One region of the Staphylococcus sp. Marseille-Q1834 genome, then DNA from elsewhere that is predicted to be linked to it. Evidence: predicted binding sites of a transcription regulator. Region 1 holds the regulator's gene; the other holds the start of a gene.
What was found. Region 1 encodes LexA, which represses DNA repair genes until DNA is damaged. Its sites were predicted from a motif close to CGAACATATGTTCG; they were not measured.

Region 1 (15,732 bases):
AAGTTAAAATAACTGCATTAATAACAGAAGCCGCGAAAGCAATTCCAATTCTATCAAATACAATGGTAAATGGACTTTGAGATACAGATTCATGCTCATTTAGTAACAGTGGATCTGAATAAGGAATAATGGCTGCAATGACAGCGATAGACAATACGTAAAATAATAAAATTCTCCAAAAGACTTGTTTAACGGCTTTAGGCATTGTTTTTTTAGGATTATCTGATTCACCAGCTGTCACAGCGACAACTTCTGTACCGCCCACTGAGAAACCCGCTACAAGTAATACGCCTAAAAAACCTGAAAAGCCGCCAACAAACGGTGCTTGCCCTTTAGTATAATTTTCAAAGCCATAAGTATGGCCACCTAGGATACCAAGAATCATTAAGAAACCAACAATTATAAATACTATAATTGTAATCACTTTAATTAGTGAAAGCCAAAACTCAGTTTCCCCAAATGCTTTAACTGTGAATATGTTTAATAGGAATATTATCGTAATGAAGATTAAACTCCAAGTAAGCGGACTAAAGAATTTAAATATATCCCAATAAAACAAAACATTTGATGCGACCATTACGTCTACACTTGAAACTAAAGACCACATTATATAATATAGCCATCCCATCGTAAAACCTAGAGAAGGATCAACGAAGCGGGTAGCATATGAACTGAATGAACCTGATACAGGATAAAAAGTAGCAAGTTCTCCAATTGATGACATTAAAAAATAAAGCATAACGCCTATTAATAAATAAGCTAAAATAGCGCCTCCAGGACCTGCTTGAGCTACAACGCTACCAGTAGCTACAAAGAGACCTGTACCGATTGCTCCGCCAATTGCAATCATGGATATGTGTCTTGAACTAAGACCACGTTTCATATTGTTATCTTCCATATGTTGTCTCCTATACAAAAATTAAATATACACATCATTTTAATGCTTTTATCTCAAGTATTCAATAACTTTTAAACAATTCGTTCTAAAAATTTTAAATTTTCTGATTTTTCAAGAAAAAGTGAAAATACGTTTATCTACAAGGGAAATGGGTTTAATAATAGTAGCTATTAGATTATAATTATTACAAAGTAAGGTAATGAGAGGAGATTTACTATGTCTAAAGAAGATAAAAAATTGACTGGTTTATTCGGACATCCCGTTTCAGATAGAGAGAATAGTATGACAGCAGGCCATCGTGGTCCGTTATTAATGCAAGATATATATTATTTAGAACAAATGTCACACTTTGATCGTGAGGTCATTCCTGAACGTCGTATGCATGCAAAAGGTTCAGGCGCATTCGGTACATTTACAGTAACGAATGATATTACTCAATATACAAGTGCGAAAATATTCTCAGAAGTTGGTAAACAAACAGAAATGTTTGCACGTTTCTCAACAGTTTCAGGTGAGCGTGGAGCAGCCGACTTAGAAAGAGATATTCGTGGTTTCGCTTTAAAATTTTATACAGAAGATGGAAACTGGGATTTAGTTGGTAACAACACGCCTGTATTCTTCTTCAGAGATCCAAAATTATTCATTAGTTTAAACCGTGCCGTGAAACGTGACCCACGTACTAATATGAGAAGTCCTCAAAATAACTGGGATTTCTGGACAGGTGTCCCAGAATCATTACATCAAGTAACAATTTTAATGTCTGACCGTGGTATGCCTAAAGGTTTCCGAAATATGCATGGCTTTGGCTCACACACATATTCAATGTACAACGATAAAGGTGAACGTGTATGGGTTAAATATCATTTCAGAACTCAACAAGGTATTGAAAATTATACAGACGAAGAAGCTGCTGAAATTGTTGGTGGCGACAGAGATTCTTCTCAACGTGATTTATATGATGCGATTGAACGTGGAGATTATCCTAAATGGAAAATGTACATTCAAGTAATGACTGAAGAACAAGCTAGAAATCACCCAGACAATCCATTTGATTTAACTAAAGTTTGGTACAAAGATGAATATCCTTTAATTGAAGTAGGGGAATTTGAATTAAATCGTAACCCTGAAAACTATTTCATGGAAGTTGAACAAGCTGCGTTTGCACCTACAAATATTGTTCCAGGTCTAGATTTCTCACCAGACAAAATGTTACAAGGTCGTTTATTCTCATATGGTGATGCGCAACGTTATAGATTAGGCGTTAATCACTGGCAAATTCCAGTAAACCAACCTAAAGGAGTAGGCGTAGAAAACTTATGCCCATTTAGTCGTGATGGTCAAATGCGATTCCTTGACGGAAACCAAGGTGGCGGACCTCATTATTATCCAAATAATCAAGGTGTTTATGATTCACAACCAGAATACAAAAAACCACCATTCCCTGTAGATGGTGATGGTTATGAATACAATCAACGCCAAGATGATGACAATTACTTTGAACAACCAGGTAAATTATTCCGTTTACAAACAGATGATGCTAAAGAAAGAATCTTCAAAAATACTGCAAATGCTATGGATGGTGTTTCTGAAGATGTGAAACGTAGACATATTCGTCATTGCTATAAAGCTGACCCTGAATACGGTAAAGGCGTAGCAAAAGCATTAGAAATTGATATTAACGATATCGATTTAAAAACTACAGAAGATGAAACATACGAAAACTTCAAATAAATTAAAATATTAATTGCGCATAATTGAACCTTGTGGTAAAATTTTAAATCGTAAGAATTCCTAGTTGTAAAAGAAAGGATGTTAATTATGCGCGTTAATGTAACATTAGCTTGCACAGAATGTGGCGATCGTAACTATATTACGACTAAAAATAAACGTAATAATCCTGAGCGTATTGAAATGATGAAATATTGCCCAAGATTAAACAAACACACGCTACATCGTGAAACTAAATAATCACTTATCTTTTAAATACGACATTTTAAGATAATATTAAAGAGCTAAGACTGCTGACAAAGTTAGAAAGATTTTGTCAGCAGTCTTTTTTTATTCATCAAAATTCTAATAAAGTGATTTATAATTTGAAATTTAAAATTTTAACTACTTGCAAATGAAAAAAGATGTGTTAATATATAAAACGTAATTATTACGATTTGTAAAAAGGAGATATCATTTATGGCTAAAAAATCAAAAATCGCAAAAGAAATGAAAAGAGAAAAATTAGTTAATCAATATTACGAATTAAGAAAAGAATTAAAAGCGAAAGGTGATTACGAAGCTTTAAGAAAATTACCAAGAGATTCTTCACCAACGCGTTTAACTAGAAGATGTAAAGTAACAGGAAGACCTAGAGGTGTTTTGAGAAAATTTGAAATGTCTCGTATTGCGTTTAGAGAACATGCACATAAAGGTCAAATTCCTGGTGTGAAAAAATCAAGTTGGTAAACTTTTATAAAAAGTACTACTTTAGTCCATTTACAATATAAATAAAAGGTTGTAAAGTATATAAGGGTGAAAATCATGAATGATTTATGTAAATGCTTTGTAAATTGTTCGTATTTTCAATGTTAAATAAATTTATATAGGGGCTATGAAATTAAAATGAAAATTTTTGACTATGAAGATATCCAATTAATTCCAAATAAATGTATTGTTGAAAGTAGATCAGAATGTGACACAACGGTTCAATTCGGACCAAAAACTTTTAAATTACCAGTAGTACCAGCAAATATGCAAACAGTTATGAATGAAGAACTTGCACAATGGTTTGCAGAAAACGATTATTTCTATATCATGCACCGTTTTGACGAAGCAGGTCGTATTCCATTTATCGAAAAAATGCAAAACAAAGGTTTATTTGCGTCAATTTCTGTAGGTGTTAAAAAGAATGAATTCCAATTCGTTGAAGAGTTAGCTGAAAAAGGTTTAGTACCAGAATATATTACTATTGATATTGCACACGGTCACTCAGATTCAGTTATTAATATGATTAAACATATTAAACAACACTTACCTGAATCATTTGTTATTGCAGGTAATGTAGGAACTCCTGAAGGCGTAAGAGAATTAGAAAATGCTGGCGCAGATGCTACGAAAGTAGGTATTGGTCCAGGACGAGTTTGTATTACTAAAATTAAAACAGGATTTGGTACAGGCGGTTGGCAATTAGCTGCATTAAATATTTGTAGCAAAGCTGCTCGTAAACCAATTATTGCTGACGGCGGAATTAGAACACATGGTGATATCGCTAAATCTATTAGATTCGGAGCAAGCATGGTAATGATTGGATCATTGTTTGCAGCACACGAAGAATCTCCAGGTGAAACTGTTGAATTAGAAGGTAAACGTTATAAAGAATACTTTGGTAGTGCTTCTGAATTTCAAAAAGGTGAACACAAAAATGTTGAAGGTAAAAAAATGTTTGTAGAGCATAAAGGTTCACTAAAAGACACATTAGTTGAAATGCAACAAGACCTTCAAAGTTCAATTTCATATGCTGGTGGTAAAGATTTAAAATCATTAACAACAGTAGATTATGTCATTGTAAGAAATTCAATTTTCAATGGGGACAGCGACAGAGGTTAATTATAAAAAGTGGCAGGTGTGACTTATTAAAAAATTTCTTTTATTTTCATTGTTATTGTTGTCCTTTATCTTAATAGTGCCACTCAACGAAAGTCCATCCCTCATTCATTTACAAAATGACGTTCAAGCTAAAGTCAGTAAATGGATGAATGGGGATACTAGTGTTAAAAATAATACGTTAAAAGTTCCGAAAGATCAGGAATTTGCAATTAATAATATACAATTGAATACATCTAAAAGCGAAGTTGAAAAACACTTAGGTCAACCTAAGCGAGTGACCACGAATGAATATGGATTAAAATGGTTTACTTATTATGATGGCGACTATAATAACTTTGTTATGGTAAGCTATTTAAATAATAAGGTCAACGCACTATATAGTAATCAAAATATTATTACGTCTAAATCGAAAATAAAATATAATACACCTAAAGAGGTTGTTGAAAAACGTTTAGGTCAACCTATAAATGAAGTAGTTAAAGGAAGATATCGTTTCGAAGTTAAAGATGATGAATATGATGTCTTCCATAAAGATCATGTATATTCTACAGTATTTTATGATAAGCATAACAATAATGGTGTTACTGCACTATTACAAGTTAGTGAAGCGATGGAGAATCGATTGTCTCAACAATACGGCGCGCCATCCTCTGCTTTAGAAAAAAGCTTTGAATATCAAAATTATGATTTAGTAAATGCTGAACGTAAACAACACGGTTTAAACACTTTAACTTATTCAGATAATCTAGCTCAAACAGCTAGAAAACATAGTGAAGATATGGTTAAAAATAATTACTTTGATCATACAGATTTACAAGGAAATTCGCCATTTGATCGTTTGCGTAAAGATGGCATCACATTTGATACTGCTGGCGAAAATCTCGCTTATGGACAGAAGAGTAGTATTTTTGCTCATGAAGGTTTAATGAATTCTTTAGGGCATCGTAAAAATATTTTAAATAACGATTTTACTACGTTAGGTGTCGGCGTAGATTTTAATAAAAATCGTCAGCCATATTGGACTGAAAATTATACTGGTGAGTAGTTTAAATATTGAATGTTTGGGGTATCTTTTTATTGATAAGGAAGTTGATAATATGACTACTAATACAAAAAATAAAAAAGACATTCTTGATAAAGTGAAAGATATTTTAAACAAAAAAGACACAGTTGAAAAAAAGAACTAGAGCTAGTCAAAAAAGACTAGCTCTAGTTCTTTATTATATTTAAATATATAAGAGAGATAGTTAACTTAAGAAAACAAGTGCTACTTATAATTCTCTATAAAGACCTATTACTTTACCGATAACAGTAACGTTATCTAAATAAATAGGATTCATAGTGCTATTTTCTGGTTGTAATCTATAACGATTTTTTTCTTTGAAGAAACGTTTTACAGTAGCTTCATCATCTTCAGTCATTGCTACAATGATATCTCCATTTTCTGCAATTGTTTGGCTTCTAACGATGACTTTATCTCCATCTAAGATGCCAGCCTCAATCATACTTTCACCAACAACATTTAAAATAAAAATATCGCTATTGTGAGTAGAAGTTAAATGCTCTGGTAATGGAAAATATTCTTCAATATTTTCAACAGCGGTAATAGGAATACCAGCTGTGACTTTACCAATTACTGGCACATATATTGTTTCTTCCATATTAATAGAGTCATTTGATTGTTCACTCACGATTTCAATTGCTCTTGGTTTTGTTGGATCTCTTTTTATATATCCTTTTTCTTCTAATCTTGATAAGTGACCGTGAACAGTTGAACTTGAAGCTAAACCAACCGCTTCACCAATTTCACGAACACTTGGTGGATAACCTTTAACTTGAACTACATGTTTAATGTAATCATATATTTCACTTTGTCTTTTTGTTAATTCTCTCATATATAGGCACTCCCTATGTTTATTTAACGTTATTATAGCATTAATTTTTCATTAAAACAAACATTTGTTCGTTTTTGTATTGACTAGGAACATCTGTTCTGTTAAAGTGTTAATACAAACAAATGTTCTGGGAGTGTAATAAATGATTAATAAATATACTAGTAATTTGATTAGCAATATAGCCATTGTAGTAATCTCTTGCGTTGTTTTTCTAGTTTTTTTCATTAGTTTATATCATAGCTCGCAAATGGAACAAACGTACGAAATTACAGATCATACTATCTCTAAAAAAGCTATGTTAAATAGTGACGATAAGAACATAAAAGACACAAATACAGAACAAACAGATTACAAAGTGTTCGCGTTAGTCCAATAAACTTTTAATGTGTAGAGTAATTATATATAAAATTTTAAAAGCATAAATTCCTTATATAATTAGTTAAGGAATTTATGCTTTTATTTTTAGGAAAGTAATAAATGTTAGAAAGTATGTTGATGGGGTAATAGCACTCAATACACGAGTTTATTTAATATAAACATATATTTATAATTTGAATCGTTAGTTATGGCAGAAATAGCTTTTCAAAAACTTTTTTAACCCACATATTTTTGGTATATTTTATGAAGTAATTAATAAAAATATTTTATTCGAAAAGAGAGTGATTGCCTTGACTAAAGACAATTTAAATATAGATAGAATTAATGAATTAGCTAAAAAGAAAAAAGAACAAGGATTAACTGAAGCTGAAGCTAAGGAACAGTCTAAGTTACGTAAAGCTTATTTAGAATCATTTAGAAAAGGGTTTAAACAACAGATTGAAAATACTAAAGTAATAGACCCAGAAGGAAACGACGTTACACCTGATAAATTGAAAAAAATTCAAGAAGAAAATAAAAATAATAAAGGTTAAAATTCAAGGTTTAACCCCTTGAGATTAATTCCTTATCAAAAACAATATATTTAAGTTATAATATAACAAAGATTATTTAGTAGAAGGGAAGTATTATAGATGTTTAACGAGAAAGATCAATTAGCCATTGATACTATTCGTGCTCTAAGTATTGATGCAATCGAACAAGCAAATTCTGGGCACCCAGGTCTACCTATGGGAGCGGCTCCAATGGCTTACACTTTATGGACACGCCATTTAAACTTTAATCCTCAATCAAAAGACTATTTCAATAGAGACCGTTTCATTCTTTCAGCGGGTCACGGTTCGGCTTTACTTTATAGTCTTCTTCATGTATCTGGTAGTTTAGAATTAGAAGAACTTAAGCAGTTCAGACAATGGGGATCAAAAACACCTGGTCATCCTGAATTCAGACATACTGATGGTGTAGAAGTAACAACTGGTCCATTAGGCCAAGGTTTTGCAATGTCAGTAGGTATGGCTTTAGCAGAGGATCATTTAGCAGGTAAATTCAATAAAGAAGATATCGATATCGTTGATCACTACACTTATGTATTAGCTTCTGACGGCGACTTAATGGAAGGTATCTCTCATGAGGCCGCTTCTTTTGCTGGACACAATCAATTAGATAAATTAATCGTGTTATATGATTCAAATGATATTTCTCTTGATGGGGAATTAAATAAATCATTTTCAGAAGATACTAAACAACGCTTCGAAAGCTATGGATGGAATCACATCTTAGTTAAAGAAGGTAATGACCTAGAAGAAATTGATAATGCTATTACTAAAGCTAAATCTCAAAAAGGTCCTACAATCATTGAAGTTAAAACAATTATTGGTTTCGGAGCTCCAAACGTAAGTGGTACGAACGGCGTTCACGGTGCACCACTAGGCGATGACGAAAGAAAATTAACATTTGAAGCTTATGGTTTAGATCCTGAGAAACGCTTCTACGTGCCAGAAGAAGTATATGAAATCTTCCAAACAACTATGTTAAAACGTGCTAATGAAAATGAAGATGCTTGGAAAGAAAAATTAGAAGAATACTCTAATAAATATCCAGAATTGGCAGAAGAATTTAAATTAGCGATTAGCGGTAAATTACCTAAAAATTATAAAGATGAGTTACCTAAATTTGATAGTGAGCATAACGCTGCTACTCGTGCTGATTCAGGTGAAATTATCCAAGCTCTAAGTAAATCAGTACCTTCATTCTTTGGTGGTTCTGCTGACTTAGCTGGTTCTAACAAATCTAATGTTAAAGAAGCTATAGATTATGACCGTAACACACCTGAAGGTAAAAACGTTTGGTTTGGTGTAAGAGAATTTGCAATGGGCGCAGCAGTTAATGGTATGGCAGCTCATGGTGGTCTCCACCCATATGGTGCAACATTCTTCGTATTTAGTGATTACTTAAAACCTGCACTTCGTTTATCATCAATTATGGGACTTAACTCAACATTCATCTTTACTCATGACTCAATTGCAGTAGGTGAAGATGGTCCTACTCATGAACCAATTGAACAATTAGCTGGTTTAAGAGCTATTCCAAATATGAATGTGATTCGTCCAGCTGATGGTAATGAAACAAGAGTAGCTTGGGAAGTTGCTTTAGAATCTGAACAAACACCAACGTCATTAGTATTAACTCGTCAAAATCTTCCTTATTTAGATGTTGATGAAGCTACAGTTGAAGAAGGCGTTCGTAAAGGTGCCTATACTGTTTATGAAACTGAAACTAAACCAGAATACTTATTATTAGCTACTGGTTCAGAAGTTAGCTTAGCTATTGAAGCGGCTAAAGACCTAGATAAACAAGGTAAAGGTGTAAGAGTAGTTTCTATGCCGAACTGGTTAGCATTTGAACAACAAAGCGATGAATATAAAGAATCAGTAATTCCTAAAGACATTACTAAACGTGTTGCTATTGAAATGGCTTCACCACTTGGTTGGCATAAATACGTTGGTACTGAAGGTAAAGTTATCGGTATCGATGGATTTGGCGCAAGTGCCCCGGGTGATTTAGTAGTTGAAAAATATGGATTTACTAAAGAAAATATTTTAAATCAAATTAGAACATTCTAATTGATTACTAATGCTAGAGAGAAGACTTTCAACGGGAAAGTCTTCTTTTTTATTAAATTTTAGGTATCAAAATGATATGGTAATTTGTTATCATAATAAATGTGTTTTTATTCTTAAACTAGCTATTGAAAATAAGATAGTTATTTAGTAAAATTCAGTAGGTATAGAAAGTGGGTGAAACAATGGCAACTTGGTTAGCGATATTATTAATCATTGTAGCGCTTATCATCGGACTTGTTGGTGGTTTCTTCTTAGCAAGAAAATATATGATGGATTATTTGAAAAAAAACCCACCTATTAATGAAGAAATGTTACGTATGATGATGATGCAAATGGGACAAAAACCATCACAAAAGAAAATCAATCAAATGATGACTATGATGAACAAAAACATGGATCAAAACATGAAAAGTTCAAAAAAATAATTTTTAAGAAGGATTGTACCGTTTAAAGGTTTACAATCCTTTATTTTTGATGTAAAACAATTTTAGGATTATTATTGATTCAGAAATTCAATTAAAATTTTAGCTATTGAAAATAATTTTAAAGTATTAGTTTATGAATATAAGAAGGTGTAATTTTGGCATATTTAATTTTTTCAGTAGTATTTGCATTGTTTATGGGGATTGTCGTTATCTTCATACGTATGAAAGCTCAAAAATTCCCAGTTAATGAGAAAAAAATTATTTTACCACCGTTCTTCATGGCTACAGGTGCACTAATGTACGTTATACCGTATTTTAGATTAACTGGTGCAGAAATAATTGAATCTATTATTTTGGGCGTTCTTTTTTCATCAGTTTTAATTTGGACAAGCCATTTTGAAGTTCAAGGAACTGAAATTTATATGAAAAGATCTAAAGCTTTTCCAATCATTTTGATTTCATTATTAATTATACGTACGGTGATTAAAATATTTATAAGTAGCTCAATTGATCCTGGCGAAATCGGTGGAATGTTCTTCTTATTAGCATTTAGCATGATTGTACCTTGGAGAATAGCTATGTTATATAAATTTAAAAAATTGAAAAAAACTGTAGTTTCATAGATTCAATGGGAGCGGGACAGAACTGAATTTGATTTCTGGTTCGCTTCCTATTTTATTTGAATAAGAAAAAAAGAATGTGTATAATTTATACGAACAAATGTTCTTAAGGGGGGGTTTCTATGAAAATCATACACACAGGAGATTGGCACTTAGGAAAGATTTTAAATGGCAAGCAATTTTTAGAAGATCAAGAATACATATTAAATCAATTGATAAATAAAATTAGTGAAGAAAAACCAGATGTTTTTATTATTTCTGGTGATATTTACGATACAACATACCCAAGTAAAGAAACAATTAAATTATTTGAAAAGACGCTCAGTACGATAAATATTCAGATGGGTATTCCTACCATTATTACTAATGGTAATCATGATGGAAAAGAACGCTTGAATTACGGTTCTACTTGGTTTCAACATTCAAAATTATACATACGTACTAGATTAGAGGATATGAACTGTCCTATTACAATTAATGATGTTAATTTTTATACATTACCATTTGCTACAGTAAGTGAAATCAAAGCATTTTTTGAAGATGATTCAATTGAGACATATGAGCAAGCTACTCAAAGATGTATTGCTTATATGTCTGAAACTATGGATAAAGACGAAGTGAATTGCTTAATTGCACATCTTACAATTAATGGAGGCAAAACGTCTGATTCTGAAAGACCACTTACAATTGGTACAGTTGAAAGTGTGGATAAAACATCTTTTAATATTTTTGACAAAGTACTATTAGGCCATTTACATCATCCGTTTAGTATTGAGGATAAGGTGATTAGTTATAGTGGTTCATTATTACAATATTCATTTTCAGAAAGTAACCAACCAAAAGGTTATAAACGACTTGTAATTAACTCTAAAGAGGACATAACGAATCACTTTGTCCAAATAAAACCTTTGCGAGAATTGGAAGTTATTGAAGGTGATTATAATGATGTTATTCAAGGTAATATCAAAATAAAAAATAAAGAGAATTATTTTCATTTTAAATTGAAAAACATGTCACATATTAGTGACCCTATGTTACAACTCAAACAATTGTATCCTAATACTTTATCGTTAAGTAATATAACTTTTGAAAGTAGCAGTCAATTTCATCAAGCTGAATTAAAACAAGAAGATGATGCGACAATTATTAAGCAATTTTATAAATCGATTACAGATCAAGAGCTAACTGATTATCAAAATAATAAAATTCATGACTTACTTAATCAAGTAATGAATAAGGAGGTTTAAACGGTGAAGCCCATAAAATTAAAGTTAACTAATTTTGGCCCTTTTTTAAATGAAACTATTGATTTTCAAGAAATTAAAAATGAAAAATTATTTTTGATAAGTGGTAAAACTGGATCTGGTAAAACAATGTTGTTTGATGCAATTGTCTTCGCTTTATTTGGAAAAGCTTCTACTGAGGGACGAAATGAAAGTGAGCTGAGAAGTCATTTTGCAGATGGAAAATCGCCTATGTCTGTAATTTATGAATTTGAGCTTAAAGATAAAGCATTCAAAATTGTAAGACAAGGTGCTTTTACAAAACAAGGTAATACCTCTCAAACTCCAGGAAAATTAGATGTTTATGAATTAGAAAAAGAAACAAATCAATATGAATTGCGTGAGAGTAAGATTAGTTCAGGAAATGCATTTATTAAAAGTATTTTAGGGGTGAATGCAGATCAATTCAGACAACTATTTATATTACCTCAAGGCGAATTTAAGAAATTTTTAGTTTCTAATAGCTCTGATAAACAAGGTATTTTAAGAACTTTGTTTAATAGCATAAGATTCGAAGAAATTCAGAATTTGCTACTAAATGAAGTAAAAGAAGAAAAGAAACAAATTGAATCCCGTCAAAATCAAATTCAATTGTTATGGGAAGATATAGATGACTTTGAAAATGAAGTGTTAAGCCAACTTAAGTCAATCGACAGTCTTCAAACACAAGAAATTTTAAAAGTCATTCCAAATTTTAAAGAAGTTGGTCAACAATTACTTAATGATTATGAAGAATTAAAGAATAAAAACTATTTTGCGCTAACGAACTTAAATCAACGTATTGAAGATAATAAACAACTTAAACAAAACTTGATAGATTTAGAAAAACGAAAAGAATTAAAAAAGCAGTTAGATGAAAAAGCTAGTTACATTAACCGATTAAATAAGGAATTAGATAGATTAAATGAAATAAAAACACTTTCTAATTTATATGACCAAGAAAAAAATAAAGTTCTAAAAATTGAAGAAGTTAAAAATAAAATAGCGACCTCCAAGTCTAATATTACTCATCTAAAACAATCATTAGAATCATATTCAAGTAAATTCGAGTCTTTAGTACAAAACGAGAATGATATTGAACAAAAATCTGAATATATCAATAATACTAGGCAATTTTATGTGAACCTTACAAAATACAAAAATGCTTATACTGATATAAAAACTACCGACCATCAGTTAGTTGAGAATAGTAAAAATCAAGAAGAAATTAATTATAATGAAAATGAACTTAACGAAAAAGTTAAAACCATTGAAGTTGATGAGGATGCAATTGATCAATTAACACAACGTATTTATGGGCTAGAAAGAGATATTGATAAACAAAAACAATTACACGCTAATAGAGATAAATTGGCTAAATTAAAAATTGAATATGATGATAAATCCAACCAACAAGAAGTTTTAAAGCAAGAAATCGAAAGTTTTAATGCACAATTAGAAGATATTGATAAAACAAATATCGATTTAAATGATAAACAAACGTTCGTGCAAGAAATTCAATCTGCTTTACATATTGGCGACACTTGCCCGATTTGTGGAAATGAAATTGAATCCTTAAATGCACATATTGATTTTGAAAAGATCAATCAAAATCAACAATTAATAAGAAAATTAACAAACGATATTCATGACAGAAATATTAAATTAAGTAATATTGAAACTTCTCACGCATTTATCTCTCAGCAAATGAAAGAATTAGAAGTTAATGAAAATGACATACAAGATATTAAAAAATTAGAACAATCTTTACAAGATACAAAATTAGAAAAGCAACAAATTCAAGAACAAAAAAATGAGTTAAAAGAATACAATAATCGATTAAATAAGATCAGAGAAACTAAACACCAATTATTAGTTGATTACGAAAAATTAAAATCTCAGAAAAAACAATATGAAATTTTAATTAATGATTTTGAAAAAACAACAGCATTTAATGATATTAAATCGTTTGAAACGCATTATGCTGAGAATGAAGAATCGGTTAATGATTTTCAAAAACAAAAAGAAAATTTAAATAAAAAAATTCAGCAATATAATCAAGAATTAGCTATCGAAAAGAATAATTTAGAAAATCATGAAAATAGCCATCAAGAATTAAAAAAAGAATTATCTCAACTAAAAACTCAAATAGATAATGAAATGGCGAGAATAGGTGTATCAAATTATGAAGAAATTGAACATTTATTACAAAAATTGAATACTAAAAATGATATTGAAAAAGAAATTGAGGACTATAATCAAGAACAACATAGGCATTCAATTGAAATAGAGCGATTGACTCATTTAACAAAAGATAAAGAACTAGAGGATATTCAATCTTTAGAAGAAGAAAAACTAAACGTAGAAGAACAGTACAATGAAACTTTCGAAATCTCAACAACTATACAATATAAAATACAACAAAATGATAAAAAATTTGAAAATATGAAAGTGCACATTAATTACTTAGAGGAAGAATTAAAAGAACAACAACAAATATTCGAATTAGCGGAAGTATTGTCGGGCAAAAACAATCAAAAATTAACGCTTGAAAATTATGTGTTAATTTATTATTTAGAACGTATTATTCAACAAGCTAATATTCGATTGAAGAAAATGAGCGGTCAAAGATACCAACTCCAACGTAGACAATCCGTTTCACAAGGTTATAGTGGATTGGAAATTGATGTTTTTGATCTTCATTCTAACCATTCAAGACATATTAGTTCTTTATCAGGCGGTGAAACGTTCCAAGCTTCTCTAGCACTGGCATTAGGGCTAAGTGAAGTGGTTCAACAAGAATCCGGTGGCATTACTTTAGACTCCATGTTTATTGACGAGGGCTTCGGCACTTTAGACCAAGAAACACTCGAAACAGCACTAGATACTCTAATGAAATTACAAACTTCAGGAAGAATGGTTGGGATTATTTCGCATGTTAGCGAACTAAAACAACGCATTCCGCTTATACTTGAAGTAAAAACAAATCAATATCAAAGTAGTACTCAATTTAAATGGCATTAATACAACAACATTAAACATAAATAATATAAAAAGACATCATAGCATCTATACGTAGTAAAATGTATAGATATTAAGATGTCTTTTTATATGTTATGTAACAATTATTTTTGTCTTAATAAGTCACGTATTTCAGTTAATAATACTGTATTAGCTTCAATTTCTTCCTCTTCTTCAGTTTCTTCTTTTCTCATAAGTGTATTAGCAATTTTTACGAAGATAAATAAAGCCGCTGCAACAATAATAAAGTCAATTATTGATTGAATGAACAAACCATATTTAATTCCCCAAAATTCCCAATCTTTAGCAAAGTCAACTGAACCAAAGATTTTACCGATTAAAGGCATGATGATGTAGTTAACTAGTGATGTAACGATTTTGTTAAAAGCAGCCCCCATAACAACTGCAATAGCTAAATCTAATACATTTCCTTTTAAGGCAAACTCCTTAAACTCTTTTAACATAAAATAAACTCCTTTCATTCATACAGAATAAAATATATTATACATCATATAAAATATTTAGTAAAACATATTTTTAACGAAATTTGCTTAAGAAAAAAGCCTTTGTTATTCTATTAATTAGAGTTATTGAAATATAGTTATATTATTTCTACGCACTTTGAAAATTTAATATGGGAATGAAAGGAGTATATTTATTATGAATTCTTCTTCTGAAGGAAACAAAAAAGGAAAGAAGTTTTCGCCGGTTTTCATCTATAGTGCTATTGTGGTAGCTATAGTAGTACTTATTGGTGCTATTTTACCGGAGCAATTTGATTCTATTACTAGTAATATCAGTAGTTGGATTACTGAAAAACTCGGTTGGTACTACATGATTCTAACTACTATTATCGTGTTCTTTTGTATATTCTTAATTTTTAGTCCAATTGGTAAACTTAAACTTGGTAAACCGGAGGATAAACCTGAATTTAATACAGTTTCTTGGTTTGCTATGTTATTTAGTGCTGGTATGGGTATTGGTTTAGTCTTTTATGGTGCAGCAGAGCCAATGG
Region 2 (15,732 bases), on a different contig from region 1:
AGCGATTTGCACTTACGTGTCTATTTTAATAAAGAGAATAGACAATTATTACGTGTAGCTGCTGTAGGCAAGAAAGGCGCTGATAAACGTATAGATGTATTATCTATGGCCATGATGACAGGCGTTACTGTCGATGAACTTACAGAATTTGAAGTAGCATATGCGCCACCATATAGTCATCCCAAAGATTTAATCAATATGATTGGTTATCAAGCTCGCGATATTAAATAAAACAAAACTCGAAGACACGAGATAGTATTCCTAGTAATTCCTATCAAGTGACTTCGAGTTTTTATATTATTAATTTTAAAATCTATCCTAAACCAAACATTTTAGTTATAGGTCCCCATGGTAAAATAACGCCTAATGCCATTGTAATAATGATTAGCACTATTGTTGACCAGAATAAACCATGACTTGCTTGGCCTTTTTTTCTTTTAGCAATCGAAACTTCCATTAAAGCTACGACGCCAAGACCACAAAGCATTTTTAACGTTAGTAACATATGATTGCCACCACCGCCATGACTCGCTGCCATGAACTCTTGAATTAAAAGCCAGAAGCCTGAGAATAATGTAAACAACATAAATACTCTTAATGCCATTTGTAATGGTTTAAACATTGGTGTAGGGCCTTGCTTTTTAGAAATATGTAAAAATGCTATAACATATAACACAATTGTTAGAACCCAACTTACAATATGCATATGTAACAAGACAAATTCCTCCCCCATACTTATTATTACTTTCACCTTAATATCATAACATATATTGTTAATATTCTTATAATTAAAAAAGGTCGCCATAACGGCGACCTTTCAGAGATTATAGCATAATATATTATTCGCTATCTTTAGCAATATATGTTGTTAACGTACCGATGTTATCGATTGTAACTTTAACTTCATCTCCAGGTTGTAAGAATTGTGGTGGTTGTAAACCTGCACCTACACCAGCTGGCGTACCAGTAGCGATAATATCGCCTGGATGTAAAGCAACATATTTAGAAATTTCTTCAATTAAATCATCAATTTTATTAATCATTTGGCTTGTATTACCATCTTGACGAATTTCATTGTTAACTTTAGTAACGATATTAACATTCTCTGGTGTTGGAAGTTCATCTTTAGTTACGATGTAAGGTCCCATTGGGCAACCACCAGTTAAACTTTTAGATAAGAATGCTTGGTCTTGCGCTTGTTGTGCAGTACGGTCAGTAATGTCATTAATGATTGTATAACCGTAAATATAATCTAATGCTAAAGCTTTTGGAATTTTCTCTCCGGCTTTACCAATAACAATACCAAGTTCTCCTTCGTAGTCTAATTGGTCTGTGATATCTTTATGATTTGGAATTGTTGCTTCGTCACCAGTTAATGATGAAGCGGCTTTCGTAAATACATATAAGCGCTCTACTTCATGATTTAATTCACTTGCATGATCTTTATAGTTACGTCCAAAAGCAATCACATTATTTGGAGGCGTAACTGGAGGTAAGAATTCAATATCGTTAAACGCAATTTTATAATCGTCTGCTTTACCACTTTCCTCAGCAGCAACAACAGCTTTACGTACTTGCTCTTGGAAATCTAACGTTTGGTTTTGTTGTAAACCTTCTAACAATGTTTTCGGATGGAAATCACCTTCACCGAACTCTGCGAAAACTTGTTTTAAATCGCAAACTGCGTCTTCACGCTTAACTTTAACGCCATATGATTCAGCGTCGTTATACTTGAATGATAAGAATTTCATTCATTATCAACTCCTCATCTATATCTTAGTTCATATTATAACTTTAAACATAATTAAATCACAAATATATCTGTCTGAAATTTTAGAAATTTAGCATATTTAATTCAGTTTTAAAAGTAACTTAAACAAATTGAACTATTTAGATATAAATTTAAAATCTCATAAAACCACATAGTATTTAAATTTTTATTCATGTTCATCTACGCTAATTTCTTCATATTGGAAGAAATAAAGTGAACCTGAAACCTTCGCGCCAAGTATCGTTTCTAGAGTATTTTGATAATATTTCATTTGGATTTTATATTTTTCGCGTAGTTGATGACCTATTTCTTCTTCTGTCATTCCTCTACGTTTGTTGAACGCATCTGTTTTATAATCCACGAAATAATATTGACCATCTTTTAAATAAATTAAGTCAATCATACCTTGAATAATAGATACGTCTTCATCTTCCTCTGGCATTTCGTCTACTTTAGCTTGGTTCACTACAAAAGGTAACTCTCTAAATACTTTATCGGCTTGAGCAATCTTCATGTACAACTTACTTCTTACAAACCTCATAATCTCTTCATATTGAATGTCTTGTTTCGCATCTGCTTCAATAATATGTTTCTCTATTAAACGATCAATATAATCATTTAATTCAGTTTCTGTTAAACGTTCTTCTCTAAACGGTAGATGTTGCATGACTGTATGCATTAACGTACCTATTTCATTCGCTTTACGCTTTTTATTCTGTCTTAAGAAATGAGGGCGTTCATAAGTTGCTACACCAATACGATATTGTCTTACTCTTTCGTAACTTGTACCACTTTCTTCTGTTTCAAGTTGGCGTTTCAATTCAGAAACGGATTGTTTCGACGGCTTCTTAGTGTCCTTAATATAAGGATATTTAAATGATAGTTTTTCATTAATTTGCTGTTTTAAACCATCATCATTAGAACCACTTGTCTCAATATCCTCTACCGTTCTATGTTCATTTTTTTGAGCTTCATTCTCAAAAGTAAGATCATCAAAATAAACCGTTTTAATATCTACTGAAGGATATAAACTTTCTTCTAAATTATCAATAGAAGTTTCAAATTGTAATTCTGGTACTAATGAAGTTGATTGGTGCTTCGCCAAAATACCATAAATCAAATCGAACGGTCTATTTGCCGACAAACGTTCATGTAGTGCAATATGATTTTTAGAAATTGGTAGACGTTCAAATTTAGCTAATGTTTCTTCTTTATCAACAGTTCCAATCAATATTAATTGCTCTTTAGCTCTTGTTAATGCGACATAAATTAAACGCATTTCTTCAGAAATTAATTCTTTCTCAATCATAGATTTAATCACTACTGAAGATAAAGAAGGGAACGCTATATTTTCTTCTAAATCATAATATTCCATACCTAAACCAAACTTTTGGTTAAGTACTAACGGCTGTCTTATATCACCTTTGTTAAATTGTTTAGATAAACCTGAATAGATAACAAATGGGAATTCTAAGCCTTTACTACTATGCACTGTCATCATTCTGACAACGTTATCATTAGGTCCTATTACATTTTCTTCACCAAAGTCTTTATTACGCTCAATGAGTTCGTCGATAAAGCGAATAAATTGATATAATCCTCTGAAACTTGAGTTTTCAAATTCAATCGCTTTATTAAATAAGCCATATAGGTTGGCGCGTCGGCCTTTTCCACCTACTAATCCACTAAAGTATTGGATAACATAATGATCGTTATAAAATTTATCGATGAGTTGATATACAGGATGTTCTTGGCTATAGTCTTGATATTGTGATAAATCATCTAAGAAATATTGTAATTTCTCTTTCAATGCTGGTTGCGCATTGTCGTCTTGAAGATAATGTATGATGGATTGATAGAAATAATCATCATGAGCGCTTACCACTCGAATTTGCGCTAGCTCATCTTCAGTAAATTGATAGATGACTGAACGCATTAATCCTACTAGATAGATATCTTGTAGTGGATTATCAACTGTTCTTAAAAATGATAAAACGAGACGCACTTCTGTCTGTTCAAAATAGCCTTCTTTGCTTTTAACATGAAATGGAATATTGTGATCTTTAAACGCTTGTTGTAGATTACGTGCATTACTTAATCCACGTTCTAGAATGACAATATCTTTGAATGTAGCTTGGCGATATGACGCCGTTTTTATGTCATAGACAAGCTTATTCTTAATAATATCCTCCACTTGTTTGACAATGTATTGCGCTTCTTGTTCTGACTTCTCTAAATCATTATCTTCACTACTAGACTGAATAAGCGCATGTAATTCAAGTGGCATTGATTTATCCGAATACTTTGTAGCGCCAAAATATAATCTTGCATCAGCATCATAATTAATTTCGCCTACTTCTTCATCCATCATATGATCGAATAAGTAGTTCGTTGTTGATAAGACTTCTTTACGAGAGCGGAAATTCTTTGATAAATCGATACGTAAACCTGTTTGATTTCCAGTTTTCTCAAAACGATTATATTTATTCATAAACAACGTAGGATCGGCCTGTCTAAATTTATAAATAGATTGTTTAACATCTCCAACCATAAATAAATTACCGTTCGATTCGTCACCACGTTTAATAGTTGAAATAATCGCTTCTTGAACTTGGTTCGTATCCTGATATTCATCAATTAAGATTTCCTCAAATTGTTGACGATAATCTCTAGCAACATTTGATGGATTCCCTTGTTCATCAGTTAATATTTGCAATGCGAAGTGTTCATAATCAGCAAAGTCTAAAACATTTCGACTTCGTTTCTTCTCAGCGAAATCATTAATAATATCTTTGACTATTTGAATTAAATAATGGATACGAGGTCCTAGCTTATTCATATCTGTTTTTAATTCTTCAACAGAACGCATTAAATATTCGTTTTTAACTTTATTGATTATTTTTTTATATTCATCATAAAATCCTTTAGCATCTACTAAAGTTTGAGGATCAATACCTTCCTCTTCGTTATCAGTTTTAAGTTTTTTAGAAATTTGAGGTAACTTCTCTGGAGTATAGTTGATGATCATTTCACGATTAACTACACTACCTTCCATCATTTTGGCGCATTTTGCTTTTTCTAACTTCATCACATCAAGATGTTTTTCTGTTCCAATACCATTAGAAAAATTATTATCCGCTTCTAATAATGAGCCATAGGCAGCTTTAATATAAATTAATGCTAATCTATTAAGTTCTGCAATATACTCCTGTTGCAAGGCTTCATTGTCATACAAATCTGTTAAAGAATCTAACCATGCAAAGGGCGAAGGATTTGCGATACTGAAATTATAAAATCGTTTTAATATATCTCTAAATTGGTCATCATTACGGTCATTAGATAATTGTTCTACTAACGTAAGAAATGCTATATCTGGATCTTCATAATGTTTTTCTAACACTTCATCAATAGATTGTTCCAATAATAAAATATTCTCAACATCACTAATTGTTCTAAAGTTAGGGTCCAAATCGATAACATCATAATGTTGTTGAATAATCTTCAGACAAAAACTATGCAGTGTTGAAATTTGGGCTTGATGAATTTTAATGCGTTGGTTTTTAAGATGTTCATTATCAGGTTCTTGTAAAGAGGCTTGTTGAATACGTTGTTCAACTCTATGTTTCATCTCTCTCGCACTTAAATTAGTAAAAGTAACGACAAGTAATTTATCAACGTCTATTCCATCTCTAAGAATCTTTTGAATAATACGTTCAACTAAAACTGCTGTTTTACCTGAACCGGCAGCGGCTGCTACTAAAATATCTCGCCCGCTAGCATAAATACTTTCCCATTGTGCATCTGTCCACTGGGCATCTTGTGGCTTATCAGGTATATTATTCATCGTTATCCCCACTTTCTAACTCCACTTCTTGAATCGCTTGTATAGGATCAATAGATTCATCAACATGACGATAATGCTTACTATCTATAATGCTATCGACATGACAAACTGATTGAAAACTACAAAATTGACATGGCAATTGATTATCAAATTTTAATGGTGCCACCTCTGTGTGACCATCCATTATATTTGAAGCAGTCTCAATAAAGTTATCTTTATTATGTTTGATGAATTTATGAATCGTGTTTTCATCTGCTACACTGCTTGCTTTGCTAAGGCCACCGTCTTTTTTTAATGTAATCGGTACTATATCAGATTTAGGTGTCGTGTCTAAGCGAATATCCATAGCATCTACCACATCTACATCACTGTTAACTAAACCTCGTAATTTATATTCTTGAAGGAACGCTTTATCCAACGCTTCTTCTTTCAGAGCATCTTCAGCCATTTCTCCCCAATCTTTGAACTTAAGACGTTCATCATGGACATGGAAGTATAGCAATCCGCCTGGCTTAACTTCTTCACTTAAATCTAAACGTTTCGCATTTTGTAAGGCAATATCCATATAAGTCATCATTTGCATTTGTTTACCATAGTAAACTTTTTTCAAATCAAGGTTAGCGCTATAATTGGAAGATTTGTAGTCTATAATATTGATGAAACTTTTGTTATTTGTCGTATAAGTATCAATACGGTCGATTTGTCCACGAATATTCACTGGAATACCTTGTTTTGTAATTAAAGGTTGAGCTATTAATTCTTCTTCATCACGGGGTGTTTTTCTGAATCCCGTTTCAAAACGTTGTGGTCTAAATTTCGTATGCTCGTTCTGATAACGTAAAGCTTTTAATGTACTTTCTACAATCACGCCGATACGTTTAGAGACATAACGATAGTATGCATTAGAATCCATTAGATTGAACTGAATGTTTGGTAACACATTTTCTAAAGCTTCAAGCGTTAATGCATGAATTCTTTGATTATCAAGATGCTTAAAATCACCATTAATTTTATCCGAAATATATTTTAAAGCGGTATGGAAAATGTTACCTAAATCAAATGTTTCTAATTTATATTTCGTACGTTCATTTAGACGTAAGCCATAATTGGCATAGTGTTGGAAAGGACAATCATTATACCCTTCAAACCGAGACACACTAGCATTAATAGCCTTACCGTATAATGAAGTCGCTAATACTTCATCTAACTGTACTGTTTTATTATCATAAGTTAATGCAGTTAATAAATAATTTAGTCCTTCATTTAAATCGTCATTATCACGCATAACTTGATACGCATCTAACCATACATCAGCAACCATTTCATTTTCTAGCCATGCTTTGAGCGATTCAAATAACGTGATTTTAGTTTGATGAGGATGTTCCATAAGCTCTAATGGATGCGCATTATGTTTATAGTGAATGTTAGTGACTTCAAGACCATTAAATAATGCTTGAATTTGATTTAAGAATGGACTTTTTTCTTTTTCGTCTCCTTGCACGCCCATTAAACTATATGAAAAGGTCACTTGTTCACAGGCACGTGTCATAGCAATATAACAAACAAAGGCTTCATCCATTTGTAAAATATCAGAAGTAGGACTCAATTCCACACGTGTTTGTTGCTCAAAAACTTTCTTCTCCTCGTCTGTAATTAAACTAGATGAAGAAATCGGTTGAGGCATGGCACCATCATTCATTCCTACCATATAAATGTGTTTTTTATTATCAACTTTAGCTAAATCCATCGTACCAATACTCACTTGGTCTAAAGTTTGAGGAATCATTAAAAACTCCAACTGCTCTAAGCCAATGTCGAATACTTCTAAAAATCGATTTAATGTCATTTCTTCCTCATCAAAGACCATGACTAAGTCATCTAAAATATGAATTAAACCATTCCAAATTTGATCGATTTCTTCAGCTGCTTCGTGGTAACCATCTACATCTAATTGATCTCGATGCGCCATTAAATACTTTGGTATATCAAATGATTCCATTGTTTCATAGAAAGCGGTCGCAAACCCTTTAACATGATTAACACTGTTCATCGCTTTTTCGAAGCGCAATATTTTATCAATCATATCATTTTTCAATTGCACCACTTGTTCAAATGTTGCTCGTTCTTCTTCAGTTAGCTTGTGTTCTTTTCGGCCCATTTTGGTGAAATTATCAATACTAAATAACTTTTCATCTAACCAACGTTTGCCATAGATGCCGCGTTCAACAACAAAATTTTCCAGTAAATCAATTAAATAATCACTATTTTTAAAATGATTAGAAAGAATATTCGTCTTAAATAAACGCATCATCGGACTTATATTCCAATTGGTTTGAATGACTTCAAGCAATGAGCGCACCATTTCCATAATTGGATGGTGTGTCATTGATTTCTTCACATCAATATTAAATGGAATGTCGTACTGAGGTAATACGGAATCAAATAAATACGCATAGGCTTCATCACGATATAAAATAGCAATATCTTGATATCTAAACTGTTTATCACGTGTATCTTTAATAATTTGTCGCGCTATCTCATTGACCTCTTCACGCATACTAGAAGATTCTAAAATGTTGATATGACCTTGGTGTGCAGTTGGATTTATTTGTAAAGCATCAAATTGTTGTTCAATTTGAAGTAAGTCGTGATTGTTAAAGCGATATGGTTTCTTGAAGTAAACTTCATTTAATTCAATATGTAAATCATTGGCAATTTCTTTTAAATGCGTTAAAACTTCGGATGGCTTTCTAAATAAGCTAAATGGATCTTCTTTGCCATCAGTTGTAAGAAGGACTGTCACCTTTTTAGCATTCTGTACCAAGGCCTTAATAATTTGGTATTCAAGTGTCGAGAAGTTATAGAAACCATCTATATATATTTCTGCGCGTTTAAGCCACTCAGATTGAGGCATAATTTGAATAAACTGATTCAAACTATCTTCAGCGGTAATAAATTCTCCTTGTAAACGTTCCTCAAAATAATGATATATAAGTGCAATATCTTCTAATTTATGACGCGTTCTTGTTTGAAGTTCATTCTCTTGAAGGAATAAATCCAAATGTTCAGGGGTAACTGAATATTTTTTAAAGTCTTGGATTTGTTCACTCAATTTTTCACTAAATCCATAATAATTCACTTGTGATTTGTATAGTTTAAGCTCTGATTTATGTTGTTGAACAAGGTTATAAATCATCATCTCTGTTCCAGCTTGAGTTAAGCGTTCTTCCGTTAGGCCCCCAACTTCTTGAAAAATTCTATAACTCAATCGTTCAAAGTGTAAAACTTCGGTTCTTAAACTTCCATTTAATTCTTTATCATTCACAAATGATTGCTCTAATTGAAACGTACTTTGTGTAGGTGCGATTAAAATAATTGGATCACCTAGTGGATCTTGCTTCATTTGACTTTTTATATTACTAATCATTTGATGTGATTTACCAGTGCCTGCTCTACCAAGATAAGCATTTAATTCCATTACTCCCCACTCCTTTAATGTTATTTTAACATAGAACATACGTTCCCTAAAGTAATTTATAATTTCTTCATAGAAATTATAAAGTGGGACAGAATTCAATGTACTGAATTCTGCCCCACTCACAATTTACTTATTATTATCTGGATTAAAATTAAATTTAAAGTCGTCTAATGGCCAAAATCTGAATGAAACCTTACCGACAATTTGTTCTTTGTCTATTAAACCAAATGCACGACTATCTTTACTTACTTCTCGATTATCTCCAAGTACTAAATATTTATCTTTAGGAATAACATTAGAATTTGGATTGGCATTGGTTAAATCTTTTGTTTCAAATGATCCTGTAATGTATTCTCCTTGTTTACGTTTCTCATTATAATCTAAATAAGGTTCATCTACCTTTTTCCCATTGATATAAAGTTTGTCATTTTTATATGTAACGTTATCTCCAGGAACACCAATCACACGTTTTACGTAATCATCTTTTTTATTAGCATGAAAAACAATAACATTCCCTTTTTTTACGTCTCCAACTTTATATCCAAGAATATTTACCATTACGTGTTGACCATCCTTTAATGTTGGATCCATTGAGTCGCCTTTAATGGTATATGATTTAGCGACAAAGTTAACCATTACCCATACAAGTAATAGACCTACCGCTATAGCGACAATCCATTCAATTATTTCTTTTTTCAAATATAACACCTCATCTACTTGTTAAACTGATAGGTAAATTCTTTAAATGGATAATATTTTAAACTTACATCGCCAACAATATCTTTGTCCTTGATTAAGCCATAAGTTCTTGAATCGCTTTTATTATCACCATTATCGTTTAATACAAAATACGAATTTGGTGGAATGATATCTCCATTAGAATTATTTAAATCGCGTAATGCTAAATTATTAATATCTCTATTTTTAGCATAATTTTTATTCACTTGTCTATCGTCACGATATAATTTACCATCTCTTACTTCGATTGATTCACCGGCTTTTCCGATAATACGACTAAAATGAAGTTGATGATTATGACGATACATAATGATATCACCATCATCTAATAAATTAAATAACACTTTGATTTTATTAACGATGAGACGATCGTTTTTATTAAGTGTCGGTGCCATTTCATCACTAGTTACTACTGCGCCTCTAACAATAAAGGTTTGAATAAACACTACAAATATAATGGCGCATATTAAAGGCACAATCCATGTCATTATCTTTCGCACATCGTCACTCCTCGTCAGCACCCATAAAATGTTTTTCTACTCTTTTCCCAATAAACCACAGTGCCACTGTGACTAATATTAGAGCAATCGCACGTATTGGATGAGTTAAAAATGTTGTAACTTCTTTTCCCATCACAGCTAAAAAAGTAATAGATATTAACTTAGAAACTAGTAATATCAAAAAATAATATTTTGCTTTAATATGAGATAAGCTTGCTACAAAATTGACAAGCGTATTCGGCGTGAACGGAAAACACATTAAAATGAAAATAGGAACAATACCTTGTCTATCAATAAAATGAATTAATTTCTCTACTGATTTTCTTTTTCTAATCTTTTGCATAAAACGAGCATTCACAAATTTTCTACAAATATAAAATACAGTATAGGTACCTGAAACAATACCTAACCAGCTAATTACCGTTCCTATAAGAAAACCGTACGCATGAACATTCATAATAACGTATAATGTTAGCGGAAGTACAGGTACAATAGCTCTCAAATAGAGTATGATGAACCCTGCGAAATAACCTAATTCCTGTAATACGTTAAACCATTGCTCAATTTGATGGAACACTATCGCATCGAATCCTTCCTTAAAGTTAATAGCACTCTTTAACGCTATTATACATGAAATATTTTACACATATTATATTAGAAATCTACATTTATCATAATAAATCAGTCACAGGTAGTAGCCTCAACTCATCCCTTAGTTTTAAATTTAATAGTATAGAAAAGAAAAAGGAGCGAGACAGAAATTAAAATCATTTCGCCGATCTCCAGCTTGCTTTGTTTGTGGAATTTCTTATTGAAATTCTTTGTGCTGGGGCTCGTTTTCTAACTAGCGTTAGCTATAGATTTACTTTTCGAAAGTCTCTATGTTGGGGCTTGCTTTTCTAGCAAGGATGACTAGGTTTGAAAAAGCTTGATTTAAGCACATTTTCTAATCAGTCAGCTACTGCCAAAATATTAAAGTAGGCTGCGACATTTAATTTTGTCCCAGCCTCTTTCATCTTATGATAAATATAAAATTGAATTTCTCTTAACTACTATAAACGTTCTTCTAATTCTTTTTTCTTATCTTCATATCCAGGTTTACCAAGTAAAGCAAACATGTTTTGTTTATATGCTTCTACACCTGGTTGGTTAAATGGATTAACGCCTAATTGGTAACCACTCATTGCGCAAGCTAATTCGAAGAAGTATACCACGTAACCAAATGTTTCTTCATCTAATTGAGGAATATTAACTACTACATTTGGAACGCCTCCATCAGTATGTGCTAATAGAGTACCTTCAAACGCTTTAGTATTCACTTCATCAATTGTTTTACCAGCTAAGTAATTTAAACCATCTAAATCATCACTATCTTCTTCAATAGTAATATCGTGTTTAGGATGGTTCACTTTTACAACTGTTTCAAATAAGAAACGACGACCTTCTTGTACGTATTGACCTAAAGAGTGTAAGTCAGTTGTGTAATTTGCACTTGATGGATAGATACCTTTGAAATCTTTACCTTCAGATTCACCGTATAATTGTTTCCACCATTCATTGAAATATTGCATAGAAGGCTCATAGTTAATTAACATTTCAGTAGTATAGCCTTTGCTATAAAGGATGTTACGAATAGTTGCATATTGATAAGCAATATTTTCATCTAAATTATCAGATGATAATTCTTTACGTGCTTTGTTAGCACCAATCATAATTGATTCGATATTGATACCAGCTGCTGCGATTGGTAATAAACCTACTGCTGTTAATACAGAATAACGACCACCTACATCATCAGGTACCACAAATGTTTCGTATCCTTCATTATCTGCTAATTGTTTTAAAGCACCTTTCGTTTTGTCAGTTGTAGCGAAGATACGTTGTTTCGCTTCTTCTTTACTATATTTATCTTCGACTAACTTTTTAAATAATCTAAAAGCTACAGCCGGTTCAGTTGTTGTACCAGATTTAGAAATAACATTAACCGAGAAGTCTTTATTAGCTAAATAGTCTACTAATTCTTGTGTATAGCTTGAAGATAAGTGATTACCTACAAAGACAATTTCTGGGAATTCCGTATTATTGCGGAAAGCTGGAGTTAACATTTCAATTGCCGCACGTGCACCTAAATATGAACCACCAATACCAATCACTACTAATACATCTGAATTTGATTTAATACGTTTAGCAGCTTCTACGATTCTTGAAAATTCTTCCTTATCATAATCTTCAGGTAAATTTACCCATCCTAAGAAATCGCTCCCAGCGCCAGTTCCTTCATGGATCGTTTTATGAATCGTTTTAACGATATCTTTTTGTTGATCTAATTCGTGTTGTCCGAAAAATTCTAAAGTTTTACCATAGTCTAATTGAATATGAGTCATTTAAAAAAGCCTCCTGATTTCCTTATTAATTTAATTCTACTAACTTTAAGTTCCCTATTCAATTAACAAGTCTGTCAATTCAAAAATATCTGTCATATAAGTCAATATTTAGCCACTTTTCGCTAGAAAAAAATGAATATTTTACATTAATTATTATTTTAAAAAACACTCAAAAACTCTTTATTTAAAAGCTTTAAACATACTTAAAATTCTATACTCATTCCACTTTTATGTATAATTATGTAAAAAAATGGTTTTATTTTCATTATGGTTCTGTTAGTATAAAGTTATATTAATTTTCAGAAAAATTATGAGGTGAGTATATGAAAGATAAAATTGTATTAGCATATTCAGGTGGTTTAGATACAAGTGTGGCAGTGAAATGGCTAATAGATAAAGGGTATGACGTAGTAGCTGTTTGTTTAGATGTTGGTGAAGGTAAAGATTTAGATTTAGTACATTCAAAAGCTTTAGATATGGGTGCTGTTGAATGTCATATTATTGATGCAACTAAAGAATTTAGTGATGACTTTGTAAGTTATGCGATTAAAGGAAACTTAATGTATGAAAACAGTTATCCACTTGTTTCTGCATTATCTCGTCCACTTATTGCTAAGAAATTAGTTGAAATTGCTGAACAAACGCAATCAATTGGTATTGCGCACGGTTGTACAGGTAAAGGAAATGACCAAGTGCGTTTTGAAGTAGCAATTAAGGCGTTAAATCCAAATCTTAAATCATTTGCGCCAGTAAGAGAATGGGGCTGGAGCCGTGAAGAGGAAATCGATTATGCAATTAAACATGATATTCCAGTGAGCATTAATCATGATTCTCCTTATTCAATCGACCAAAACTTATGGGGCCGTGCCAATGAATGTGGCATTTTAGAGGACCCATATGCAGCGCCTCCTAAAGACGCTTATGACTTAACAGCTGAATTAGAAGATACACCTGATACACCTGAAGAAATCATTCTTTCATTTAAAAATGGTATTCCAGTGCAACTTAACCATCAAGACTATGACTTAGATCAGTTAATTCTTAAATTAAATGAACTTGCTGGCAAACACGGTATTGGACGTATTGACCATGTTGAAAATCGTTTAGTAGGTATTAAATCTCGTGAAGTATACGAAACTCCAGGTGCTGAAGTGATTTTAAAAGCGCATAAAGCACTTGAAACACTTACCTTAACTAAAGATGTCGCTCACTTCAAACCTGTTATTGAAAAACAATTTGCAGAACAAACGTACAATGGACTATGGTTCTCACCTTTAACTGATAGTTTAAAACTATTTATTGATAGCACTCAAAAATACGTTGAAGGTGACGTAAGAGTGAAATTATTCAAAGGTAATGCGATTGTTAATGGAAGAAAATCTCCATATACGTTATATGATGAAAAACTAGCAACATATACAAAAGAAGATGCCTTTAATCAATCTGCAGCGGTAGGATTTATTGATATTTATGGCTTACCTACTCAAGTGAATGCTTACTTACATGGAGGTTATAGTAATGAGTAATAAAGCGTGGGGCGGACGTTTTCAACAGCAACCTGAAGAATGGGTTGATGAATTCAACGCTTCAATAGACTTTGACCAAGCACTATTAGATGAAGATATACAAGGTAGTATTGCTCATGCAACAATGTTAGCCAATCAACATATTATTTCTAATGAAGATAAAGAAGCGATTATTACAGGTCTAAAAGACATTCAACATGACTTCCATCACAATAAACTAGACTTTAAAAAGTCTCTTGAAGATATACATTTAAATATTGAGCATGAATTGATTCAAAGAATTGGTGACGCTGGTGGCAGATTGCATACGGGCCGCAGTAGAAATGACCAAGTAGCTACTGACTTGCACTTATACGTTAAAAAAGAAGTTCAAGAAATCCAAGCACTTATTCGTTCATTCCAGTCATCAATTTTAACACTTGCGCAATCTCATGTAGATACAATTATGCCAGGTTATACACACTTACAACGTGCTCAACCTATTTCGTTTGCGCATCATATCATGACTTATTTCTGGATGCTTGAACGCGATGATTCACGTTTCACTGATAGTATGAAGCGTATTGATATTTCACCATTAGGGGCAGCCGCTTTAAGTGGAACTACCCACCCTATTGATAGGCATGAAACTCAAAAATTGCTGGGCTTTGAATATATTTATGAAAATAGTTTAGATGCTGTAAGTGATCGTGATTATATCGTAGAAACATTGCATAATATTTCATTAACAATGGTACATTTATCACGTTTTGCAGAGGAAATTATCTTCTGGTCTACTGATGAAGCGAAATTTATTACATTAGCCGATGCCTTTTCTACTGGGTCATCCATAATGCCTCAGAAAAAGAATCCGGATATGGCCGAACTGATTCGAGGTAAAGTTGGACGTACTACGGGGCATTTAATGAGTATGCTTGTTACATTAAAAGGGTTACCACTTGCCTACAATAAAGACCTTCAAGAAGATAAAGAAGGTTTATTCGATTCAGTACGTACAGTCAAAGGATCACTACGTATCTTTGAAGGTATGCTAAATACATTAACAGTTAATACTGATCGTTTGAATGAAACAGTACATCAAGATTTCTCTAATGCCACAGAACTTGCGGACTATTTAGTAGAGAAACAAGTGCCGTTTAGAAAAGCACATGAAATTGTAGGTAAAATTGTCTTCGAATGTATTCAACAAGGTATTTATTTACTCGATGTACCTCTTAAGCGTTATCAAGAATTAAATGAAGCTATCGATACAGATGTTTATGATTATTTAAAACCAGAACGTTGTCTTAATCGCAGAAAAAGCTACGGGTCTACCGGCCAAGATGCTGTACGTCAGCAATTAAAAGTAGCTGAAACTATTTTAAAAGAGAAATAGTTTAATCCTATCCCCCTACCATACGCTAACACGTATGTATAGGGGGTTATTTCTATATTTTACGTTAATTATATTGAGTAATTTTTAAAATTTTAAGAGTTCCGATAAGCTTTCAC

Region 2: a site for LexA is predicted at 9,126-9,139, ahead of addB (helicase-exonuclease AddAB subunit AddB). Genes of this name have one in related genera too.

What each region holds. Positions count from the first base shown of each region.
Region 1 is NZ_CAKASN010000002.1:152,111-167,842, forward strand. Features, by position in the region: gene LIX58_RS09890 (amino acid permease) at 1-898, opposite strand, end outside; gene LIX58_RS09895 (catalase) at 1,115-2,629, shown strand; gene rpmG (50S ribosomal protein L33) at 2,717-2,866, shown strand; gene rpsN (30S ribosomal protein S14) at 3,086-3,355, shown strand; gene guaC (GMP reductase) at 3,512-4,495, shown strand; gene LIX58_RS09915 (CAP domain-containing protein) at 4,521-5,540, shown strand; gene lexA (transcriptional repressor LexA) at 5,767-6,390, opposite strand; gene sosA (DNA damage-induced cell division inhibitor SosA) at 6,533-6,766, shown strand; gene LIX58_RS09925 (DUF896 domain-containing protein) at 7,059-7,301, shown strand; gene tkt (transketolase) at 7,401-9,389, shown strand; gene LIX58_RS09935 (YneF family protein) at 9,572-9,814, shown strand; gene LIX58_RS09940 (CcdC family protein) at 9,970-10,437, shown strand; gene sbcD (exonuclease subunit SbcD) at 10,557-11,681, shown strand; gene sbcC (exonuclease subunit SbcC) at 11,685-14,720, shown strand; gene mscL (large conductance mechanosensitive channel protein MscL) at 14,822-15,181, opposite strand; gene LIX58_RS09960 (BCCT family transporter) at 15,378-15,732, shown strand, end outside.
Region 2 is NZ_CAKASN010000001.1:234,284-250,015, forward strand. Features, by position in the region: gene LIX58_RS01255 (CoA-disulfide reductase) at 1-231, shown strand, start outside; gene LIX58_RS01260 (YisL family protein) at 314-715, opposite strand; gene LIX58_RS01265 (fumarylacetoacetate hydrolase family protein) at 840-1,751, opposite strand; gene addA (helicase-exonuclease AddAB subunit AddA) at 1,938-5,615, opposite strand; gene addB (helicase-exonuclease AddAB subunit AddB) at 5,608-9,093, opposite strand; gene lepB (signal peptidase I) at 9,220-9,792, opposite strand; gene lepB (signal peptidase I) at 9,807-10,331, opposite strand; gene LIX58_RS01290 (TVP38/TMEM64 family protein) at 10,336-10,911, opposite strand; gene LIX58_RS01295 (glucose-6-phosphate isomerase) at 11,384-12,715, opposite strand; gene LIX58_RS01300 (argininosuccinate synthase) at 13,039-14,241, shown strand; gene argH (argininosuccinate lyase) at 14,234-15,616, shown strand.